Regions from separate parts of the Paenibacillus sp. MAH-35 genome, predicted to be linked through region 3. Evidence: riboswitches for the same ligand, from Rfam matches in the RefSeq annotation. Region 3 holds a riboswitch; each other region holds the start of a gene.
The links. Region 3 has a riboswitch for ZMP and ZTP ahead of glyA (serine hydroxymethyltransferase). Riboswitches for the same ligand answer to the same signal wherever they lie in the genome.
Positions count from the first base shown of each region.

Region 1: it holds a riboswitch for ZMP and ZTP, as region 3 does, so the genes downstream of both, rpiB (ribose 5-phosphate isomerase B) here and glyA (serine hydroxymethyltransferase) in region 3, are expected to answer to the same signal.
Region 2: it holds a riboswitch for ZMP and ZTP, as region 3 does, so the genes downstream of both, AC3Y2E_RS00220 (bifunctional 5,10-methylenetetrahydrofolate dehydrogenase/5,10-methenyltetrahydrofolate cyclohydrolase) here and glyA (serine hydroxymethyltransferase) in region 3, are expected to answer to the same signal.

Region 1 covers NZ_JBYUPU010000033.1:26,779-30,051, reverse strand. The annotation lists gene glyA (serine hydroxymethyltransferase) at 1-529, opposite strand, end outside; gene AC3Y2E_RS25850 (TIGR01440 family protein) at 772-1,389, opposite strand; gene rpiB (ribose 5-phosphate isomerase B) at 1,438-1,896, opposite strand; ZMP/ZTP riboswitch at 2,067-2,147, opposite strand; gene AC3Y2E_RS25840 (low molecular weight protein arginine phosphatase) at 2,250-2,831, opposite strand; gene AC3Y2E_RS25835 (manganese efflux pump MntP) at 2,928-3,273, opposite strand, start outside.
Region 2 covers NZ_JBYUPU010000001.1:59,366-62,638, reverse strand. The annotation lists gene purN (phosphoribosylglycinamide formyltransferase) at 1-29, opposite strand, end outside; gene AC3Y2E_RS00225 (cyclodeaminase/cyclohydrolase family protein) at 31-684, opposite strand; gene AC3Y2E_RS00220 (bifunctional 5,10-methylenetetrahydrofolate dehydrogenase/5,10-methenyltetrahydrofolate cyclohydrolase) at 681-1,547, opposite strand; ZMP/ZTP riboswitch at 1,653-1,737, opposite strand; gene AC3Y2E_RS00215 (ABC transporter substrate-binding protein) at 1,792-3,111, opposite strand.
Region 3 covers NZ_JBYUPU010000012.1:107,281-110,553, reverse strand. The annotation lists gene AC3Y2E_RS15540 (phosphotransferase-like protein) at 1-340, opposite strand, end outside; gene glyA (serine hydroxymethyltransferase) at 504-1,814, opposite strand; ZMP/ZTP riboswitch at 1,884-1,962, opposite strand; gene AC3Y2E_RS15530 (heparinase II/III domain-containing protein) at 2,119-3,273, opposite strand, start outside.

The DNA.
Region 1 (3,273 bases), on a different contig from region 3:
TGCGCGGGTATGCGCTTGCTCCGGCTACGATCATTCTGGGACGATGCTTAAAAGCAGCTTTGCGCACTTCGTTGTAGTCGATGCGGGAATCCGTCTCGCTGACTCCGTATGCTACGAAATTATATAAAATACCGGATGCGTTAACCGCGCTGCCGTGAGTCAAATGGCCACCATGGGCCAGATTCATACCGAGTACCGTGTCGCCCGGTTTCAAAGCCGCCAGATAAACCGCCAGGTTCGCTTGAGCGCCGGAGTGCGGCTGAACGTTGGCATGTTCTGCGCCAAACAGCTCTTTCGCGCGGTCGCGAGCGATATCTTCGACGATATCTACGTATTCGCAGCCGCCATAGTAACGTTTGCCCGGATATCCTTCCGCATATTTATTGGTAAGTACGGTTCCCATAGCTTCCAGAACGGCCTGGCTGACAAAGTTCTCGGAAGCGATCAGCTCGATTTTGTCACGCTGACGGCCCAGCTCCAAATTCATCGCTTCTACAATCTTAGGATCGGCTTTACGCAAATGTTCCATAATATTCAGTTCCTCCCGCTATATAGTAGTAAAGTGTATAATAATAAAATCTTGTAAAGGTTGTTCAAAAAGTCCACTTTTGATCACGAAGCAGATCAGGAAGCCTGCTCGACATCGAATATGGAATTCAGCCGGAACTTCCGGTGCTCTCGTAGCTCCCACTACGCTCCGCTCCTCATTTCCTAGCTTCACCCCATCTTCTCGGTGCTGAAAACCGGACTTTTTGAACTCGCACTTGCAGACTAATCACAAAAAGTACTGCCGCCGCCCTTCGGATCGGGCTGTTCCAGCTCGTATACGGCTCTCACCCCGCCGATCAGCTTCGGACGGGTATAAGCCATGGTGACGTGAGCATGACCGATCGTCCTTACCGACGGACGTGCCGGAACGGCAACGCGGCGAAGATGCATGCCGATCAGCGTATCGCCGATATCCAATCCGGCATGTGCTGCGATCGTTTCGACGACACAAGCGTCCTGCAGATGGCGGTAGGCGTATGCGGCCATTGAGCCGCCGGCTTTGCCCACCGGCACAACCGATACTTCCTCCAGTTGAGGATAGGAGCGGAGCATCTCCCGCTCTACGACAAGCGCGCGGTTCAGATGCTCGCAGCATTGAAAGGCGGGATAAAAGCCGGCTTCCCGCCGCAAGGTATCGACAGCCCGAAAAATATGCTCCGCTACCGCTCCGGTGCCGGACGTTCCGATCCGCCGGCCGATCACTTCACTTGTGCTTGTCCCAATCACGACGATCTGGCCCGGCCGTATGCCGCCCACCTGCACCAGCTCGCGAAGAACCTGCTCCACGTCCTTGCCGATCCGGGCCAGATTCAGCCCTTCTTCCTTCTGCTTGCTACTCACGGAAAGCCGCTCCCCTTCCGTCAGCTTCAGCCGAGCCTTTAACCGGCTTTATGGATGAAGCGCGTATTTATCTTCAAGCTCTTTGATTTTGCGAATCCGGTTTTCATGCCGCGGTCCTTTGGAAAAATCGGTTCCGATCCACACCTTCACAATTTCGAGCGCAAGCCCGGGTCCGATCACCCGTTCCCCCATAGCGAGCACGTTCGAGTCGTTATGCTCGCGGGTCGCTTTGGCCGAGAACAAATCGTGCACGAGCGCGCAGCGGATGCCCGGCACCTTGTTGGCGGCGATCGTCATGCCGATCCCCGTTCCGCATATGAGGATTCCCCGATCCGCCTCTCCCGCAGCCACTTTCTCGCACACAGGCACAGCATAGTCCGGATAATCGATGGAATCGGAGCAATTGCAGCCGAAATCCTCCACCTCATGCCCTTCCGATTTTAATACAGCCACGATCTCGTCCTTCAACCGGAAACCCGCGTGATCCGCACCGATTGCGATTTTCATTCGTGCTACCTCCGTTCCTGAAGTTAGACTTGCGCCTGGTACAAGTTCAAATGCCCGTCGGCGAACACGGTCCCGTCTCGGGGGTATGCCGTCAGCTTTGACTTTGTACTAGTATAACCGACGGAAAGCGAAAAAAGAGCATGACTCGCGTTCCACGTGGAAACGCCGCTGCTCTTTGCCCAGGCGACCGGCCGTATTCCCCGATGCTCCATTGTGGTAATCTCCACTTGTCGCCAGTTACATCGGAGTCCTTACTCTTACCTGTATCATAACGCATCCTGTCAGCGCTGTAAAGACGGAAGAACCATCTCCGCACCTGCTGCCACTCCGGGCGGGCAACTGCCCGCCCGCGGTCAGCCCTGCGCAAGCTTGCGTATCAACCTCACGACATAAGTTTCGATCTCGTCGGCGCATTGCTCGTAGATTTCCTGGTTCCCGCCGAACGGGTCGGCTATATCGAAATCAGGCATCCCGAGCCCAAGCTGCTTCGCCCGGCGAAGCTCGTCATCTGTAATCGTCTGTCCGAGCGCCTGCTTGATTTGCAGCTCGGAGTGAAACCGCTGCTGCTCCGCAACCGTTTCCGTAACCGAAGGGTCGTCCTCGGCAAACTCTTTGAGCGTGTACACTTTATCCGCAGATTCCGGATACCGGCGAAGGATCGTCTGCTTGTGCCCGGTCGTCATCGTCAGAATCAGGTCCGCCCAAGCTATTGTCTCGCCGGAAAGTGCGCTTGAAGTCAAGCTGCCCGCAAATCCCCGGCTCCGCAAAATGTTGGCGGAATGCTTCGAAATCGGCGAACCATCCCATGCCGATACCCCCGCCGAACGGGCTTCGGTGTTCAGCCCCGCTTCCGTCGCCAGCTTGCGAAATAGACCTTCCGCCATCGGACTGCGGCACGTGTTGCCCGTACATACAAATAAGATCCGTTCGTACATCCGTCTCCCCCGCTTTCCCGCTTCTACATGTCAGTCAAGTGTAGTTAGGCAGCCACGACCGGCAGATTACGCATCTATTGTACCTCATGCATTCGTTTATATCAAAAATCGGATACCAAACGCCAGCAGGATCACTCCTCCAAGTGCCTCCCCATACTCTCCGACCCAGTGTCCGGCCCTGCGGCCAAGAAGCAATCCGAATACGGACATCACGCCCCCGAACAAACCGAACATTAGGACGGTGAAAGCCAGGTCGGTGGAAAACATGCCGAGCGATACGCCAACCGACATCGAATCGATGCTGACGCTGAATGCGAAAAAGGTCAGTCCCCATAACGTGCGATGATCGATCGGTTTAACCTCTTGGCCCCGAAGCGAGCTGAAAATCATATGTCCGCCCAGCAGCACCAGAAGCCCTCCGCCGGTCATCGTGGCGACATCG
Region 2 (3,273 bases), on a different contig from region 3:
GCGAATATAGCTATGTTCAGTTTCGGCATCCTACCTGCTTCCTCTCCAGATGATCCCGCGTACGGCGGTTACGGCTTGTTCCTTCAGCCTCGCCGTGTCCCCGAGCAGCTCAGCCGCCCGTTCGTCGTACCGCTGCTTCGCTTCCTCGTCCTTCAGCGAGGCCAGATTGATTTCTACGGTCAAATAGGCGGACTGAGCCGCCGACTCGAACAAAATCGCGCCGATCCCGAGATCGGAGATGACGTTCGGATTGGCGGACTCCGCGATACGCACCGTTTGCTCAAGGGCGTCCCGGCATACGCGCATAAGCGCGAGCGGCACTTCGATCGCCTGCGCGGCCGCATCCTGGATCGCTTGCGCACGCATCCGCTTCTCCTCGTCCGTCGATTTCGGCAGCTTCAGAGCCGACATGTATCGTTCAAAAGAAGCGACGTCCGCCTCCAGCAAGTCTTCGCAATCCCGGGTCCAGTCCTGCAACCGGCCGACCGCCTCTTTCATCGCCGCTTCCGCTCCGGCGAATTTCGCGCCTTGTGTAAAATTGGCCGCCATCGACACCATCGCGGCCCCGAGCGCTCCGACGAGCGCCGAGATGCTGCCTCCGCCCGGCGTCGGAACGGCTGCTCCCGCTTCTTGAACAAACGACCGAATCGTCCGGTCGAACATCGCATTTTGCTGCTCCATCATCGTGCGGCCTCCCTTCCAGCCTGCTGCTGCAGCCGAATCGCCCGCATCGCATTTTCGAACAGCAGCGCCGTCGTTAAAGTGCCTACGCCCCCGGGGACCGGAGACATCGCTTCTGCAACCTCGATCGCACGCGGATCGACATCGCCGGTGATCCTTCCATCCGGCAGCTCATGGATGCCCGCATCTATGACGATCGTCCCGGGTCGGATCATTTCCCAGGTAATAACTCCCGGTTTCCCGACAGCGGCTACGACAATATCCGCATGTTTCAGATGAAACGTCAAATCGGGAGTTCGCGAATGACATACGGTGACGGTCGCCTGCTCCCGCTGCAGCATATGGAACAGCGGCAAACCGACCGTTTGACCGCGTCCGACCAGCGTTACATTTTTTCCTTCCAGCGTATAGCCGTATGACTTCAGCAGCCGGATGCACGACTGCGGAGTAGCTGGAACTAATCCGGGCTCGCCGGTCATGACGGCAAGCCGGTTGGCCGGTGTGACCCCGTCGACGTCTTTGAGCGGATCGATCGCCTCCGCTACCGCAGAAGTCGAGATGTGAGCGGGCAGCGGCAGCTCCAGCATAATTCCGTGTACGGCTGCATCCCTGCTCCATTCCGATACGATTCGGATCAGCTGATCTTGCGTAACATCTCCCGGCTGTTTCATCAGCTCGAACTCGATTCCGAGCTTCGCTGCGACTTTACGTTTCGTCTCCGCATAATAAACGGACGCCGGATCGCTGCCAACTACAAGCGCCGCTATCTTCGGTATCGTTCCGTTTGCACGCTGCCGCGCCGCTTCTGCCGCTACTTCCGCACGGACTTGCTCGGCTGTTTCCTTCGCCTTTAACCATACTCCCATACGTATCCCTCCCGGTTATCGCGGAACCTTTAACGAATCCCCAATATCTGCAATGGCGTACAACAAAAAAAGCATCCGAAGCAGCCGCTATATGCGGTACTCCGGACACTTTACCCAGGCGAGCGGCAGTTGTCCCTTCCGCACGCTCCCCAGTGGTGCCCCACTTGATTCGCCAGTCGCGTGCGGACTGTTCAGTTGCCCTCATCATATCAAAGTTCGTCCGTGCTGGCAATGCAGGCCAGCTCTATTTTTTCAGCTCTTCCTGAATCTTTTTGTTTGTCGCTTCCTCCGCTTCCCGCAGCGCGGTATTGACGTCCTTTTTGCCGAGGATTACGTTGTTGAAGCCTGTAAGCAGGTTGCCTTCCGCGACGCTGTTGAATTTCCCGATCGGCGCCGCCGGAGCGAACTTGGCCGGTACGATCGCTTTGCTGTTTTTCCCTTTATACATCGACGCGTCTTGACCGAACGCTTTTCTCAGCTCCTCGCTCTTCAGCGCGGATATGAACTCTCCCCGCTTCACGCCGGGCAATTGAAACTCTTCCGAAGCCAGATAAGCCATCACCTGGAACGCCTGATCCTTATGCTTGCTCGTATTCGTCAGCCAGAACGCGTTCGGGTACGGCTGCGGCCCTACGCCGGGCTGATCGGCCATCGCCGGGAACGTCGCCAGATCCCAATTCATGCCTTCCAGCTCTTGGGCCGTGTGCAGCGTGCTGACCGGAATCCACATCGCGACCGTCCGGTCTTTGACGAACGTATTGCGCTGATTGGTTACATACGTCAGGTTGCCGTTCATGTTATAACCCGGAAGCGTATAGAAACGGGTCAAATTGTCGAACAGCTTTTTCCACTTTTCTTCGGAATAGGACGCCTTCTGAGTGGCCGGGTCGAACGTTTTGAGCGAATACGGATTCAGCCTCATGAAATGCTGGGCGGATACGAACAGCCCGCGATACGTGACGCCTCCGTCTTCCCGCGTCAGCCGTTTCGCCAGATCGTACAGATCGTCCCACGTATTCCCGTCCTTCGGATACGGAACACCGAATTTGTCGAAAATGTCCTTATTGTAATATACGGTAGCAGGCGACATAAATACAGGCAGCCCGTACATGCCTCCACCGCCCAGCAGTTTCATCTGGTCGACGACCGCCGGTTCGAGCTTATTCAAGTCGAACTTGTATTTCTCGATGAGCGGCGTAATATCGGTTTGAAGCTCATGCTGGAGCAAATTGTTGTATACGAGTCCCGTCGACGAAAAAATGAGGTCCAACTGCTCGCCGGCCGTAATCATCTCCTGCACTTTTTTCCCGTTCGTCATCGGTACGAATTTCGGCGTAATATGCGGGAACTTTTGTTTGACCGGACCCGCGATTTCTCTCTCGAACCTTTCCGCCGGCCAGTCGCCGCCGCCGTCATAAAAGACAAGCTCGATCGGTTCTTCCTTCTTCGGCGGCTGCTGGACGTCTTCGCCCTGCACACCGGCTTGGCCTTTCCCTCCGCATGCGGCCAGCATTGTGGATACAAGCGCTGCTGCGATTACACCGTTTACCATTTTTTTACTCATGATGGACACCCCTTATCGTTATCTGTTTGAAATTTGATCTGCAAGCGATTTCATATTAGAAATATAGCACAGCACTCCGGCTAATGGCTTTAGACACGAATGGGAAGGCTGGCGGTTCATTTAACTGTCAGTGGTTTTTTGGGGAAACCCCGTCATCGGCTT
Region 3 (3,273 bases):
GGCAAAATACTTCAACCATGTATAAGGGGTACCCAGAAAATAAATTCTTCACTTTTTCATAATGTGGTCTTAATTCAGGTCTTTCCACCAGAATACCGTCAATAAGCACATTTTTACCATGGTCAGAAAATAATTTGGCAGTGTGGTACATCATCATAATTGCTTCACTTAAATACTTCCAATAATCTTCACGAAGATAACGTTCACCTATCATTTCTTCAAATAGGTCATTGGCAACAACATAATAAAATTCGTGCGATTTTAACTGTAAAGCATCTACTATTGAGGTTTTTCCAGAACTCGTAACTCCGTTTAAAAAAACGATTCTGCCTTTACTCATTTTCTTAATACCCCTTATTCGTTCAGTTCCTTCAATTTTACCAGCGAAACTGTAATTCTGGAAATAAAAAACAACTATAATTAAACTAAACTCCCGTAACTTCAAAAAAGGGCCGCACGTCTCTCGACAGCCCTTGAACAATTCAAATCATCCCCGCATCCCTCTAAACCAATTGTCCCGGTGCGAACCGCTCCATCATAGCGGCGATTTCCGTGCGTATTTGTTCCAGCTCCGCGTCGTTATCGGCCCCGCGGGTGGCACGTACGATCCAATCGCCAATTTGCCGCATTTCGGCTTCTTTCATTCCCAGCGTCGTTACGGCCGGCGTGCCTAACCGGATGCCGGACGGGTACCAAGGCTTCCGATCGCCGGGTACGGCGTTTTTGTTAGCAATAATGCCGGCCCGCTCCCAGCGAATCGAAAGCCAATGCCCATCCTTGGCAGCCAGCCCGTTAGCGGAATGAACGATATCGAGCAGCAGCAGGTGATTCTCCGTTCGTCCGCCCATCAGACGAAAGCCCTCCGCCTGCAAATGTTCGGCCAGCGTCTTCGCATTGCGGACAATCTGCCCGGCGTATTGCTTGTATTCCCCGCTCATCGCTTCCCGAAAGGCGACTGCCATAGCTGCGACCGTATTCATGTGCGGGCCTCCCTGAAGTCCCGGAAACACCGCTTGGTCAATGGCGGGGCCTAGCTCTTTTTTGCATAGGATGAGTCCGGCTCTCGGTCCGCGCAGCATTTTGTGCGTGGTCGTGGTGACGAGATCGGCATGGGGGAACGGATGAGGGTGATACCCGGTCACGCACAGTCCGCAAATGTGAGCGATATCGGCCACAAGCAACGCGCCGGCCTCTTTGGCGATTTCCCCCAAGCGCTGAAAATCGATCCGCAGCGGATAAGCAGTCGCCCCGCAGATGATCAGCTTGGGCGAATGACGGCGGGCCAGCTCGCGGATTTCGTCATAGTCCAGCTCATAATCGGCGTTCAGTCGGTATAAAACGGCTCGATAGGATACGCCCGTCACGTTCACGTGGTGCCCGTGGGTCAAATGTCCGCCGTAGTCCAACGAAAGCCCGAGAAACGTTTCTCCCGGTTTCAAAAACGCATGCAGCACCGCAAGATTGGCCGGCGAACCGCTCAAGGGCTGCACATTGGCATGATACGCCTCCGGATTCGGCGTAAACAGCTTCAGCGCCCTTTCGATGGTCAAGCGCTCCAAGGCGTTTGTGTTCGCCTGTCCGCGATAATACCTCCCGTTTTTCTGCATGCTTCGTTCGCCGTTTTCCCAAAAATACGGATAACCTTCGGCGTACTTGTTGGTGAATGAGGAGGCCAGCGCCAGCCGGACGGCCATGGAGGAATAGTTTTCAGACGGGATGAGCGCAAGCGTGCTTTTTTGACGAACGCTTTCCGCCTCCGTCATGGCTGCAACCTCGGGGTCATGCTGGTCCAAATACGTCTGAATCGTTTCCACTTCGATCAACTCTCCTTTGCGGGATTGGATGGGGAAAACAAAAAAAGAGCGCTTAATCCGAAGATTAATCACTCTCGCCCAGGCGTACGGCACATACCCCGCGTGCTTCCTCATGGTTCCCCATGCTCCGCCAGTCACACGCAGTACCTTTTAATTAGTCATATAATATCAAATATTCTGACAGTTAACAATCATTCTTTGCGAGATGATTCTACTTTATCCGGGAATGGCTGCGTTTACGCTAATCCCCCTTATACGTATCTGCTTGGAGATTGACGGTCCCCTAGCCTCCTCCCAGCCTCTGCTAACTCTCCAGACCAAGGATCAGCTCCGCAATGTAGCTTTTCTGCTCAAGCGAAGCCGCAGGGGCAATCAGCCCCTGTTGGAGCACCGACGGATCACTGATGTAGGCGGAAAAGTCTGCCAAATAAGCCGCGGCTGTCTGCACGGCCCCTTGTTCGAGCAGAAGGCCGACGATATCGATCCGGTACTGAAGCTGCGCAGCCAAGATACCCTGTATGGCCTCGGACGTAGCTGCGTCCAAGGCGATTTGTTCCAGTCCGGACAACGTATAGGCGATTGCAGCCGGATGCAGTGTTATCAACGACTGCCTCGCATTGCCTGCCTGATCGGCAGCTACGATCCGCAGCGACAGAGGCTCGGAGCGTCCGCCGATCGCAATCGGCGTCCCCGGTTCATGCTCCGTCCCGTCGAGCCACACCTGAATGCGGCCGGGGCCCGACAGCGTGTCTGCCGCATAGACGGACAAGACGACCGAAGCCGTATCATCCGGCAAGCCGGAGCCGTCCTCCACGGTAACGCCGTTAATTGCCGCAGTTATGGCCGGCGCGGTTCGGTCGATGCGCACAAGGAACGCTTTCTCGGCTTCCGCGGTTCCGTTCGCGTATACGGAACGGTAGGTGAAGCGATATTCGCCCTCGGCGGTCAGCGTGACCGGTCCGTTGTACACCCGCCATTCTCCTGTAGCTCCCGCATGTCCGGAACTGCCGCCACTGCCGGGCGCGACCGGGCCTCCGTCCGGACCGCGTTCTGCCTCCACCCGGTATTCCGTACGCTGAACCGCTGCTGCGTTTCCGTATACGTGCAGTTCTACTGTAGCGTCTCCGGTATGCCAGCCGCTCCCGCTTCCTCCCTGCACACTCGCTTCGGTGATCGGAAACGTGTCTTCCGCGACGGTCTCGGAGACAAGCGGAATCGCAAACGCTCGTCCGACGGCGACATCATACTGGTAGCCTTGGTTGAAGTTCGCGTTGTTGAGATAGCCGCGCACAACCGTCTTCTCGCCGATCGACAGCCGCAGCAGACCGCCCGCAAGCGGCACAGCGCTTTTGATTTCATAAGCCGCATTGCGCACGCCGTCATTATCGACGAAGATCCAGCGGCCGGTCAATTCGCTTGGGCCGATGCCTTGCAGATCGGTCTGCACATCAATATAGTT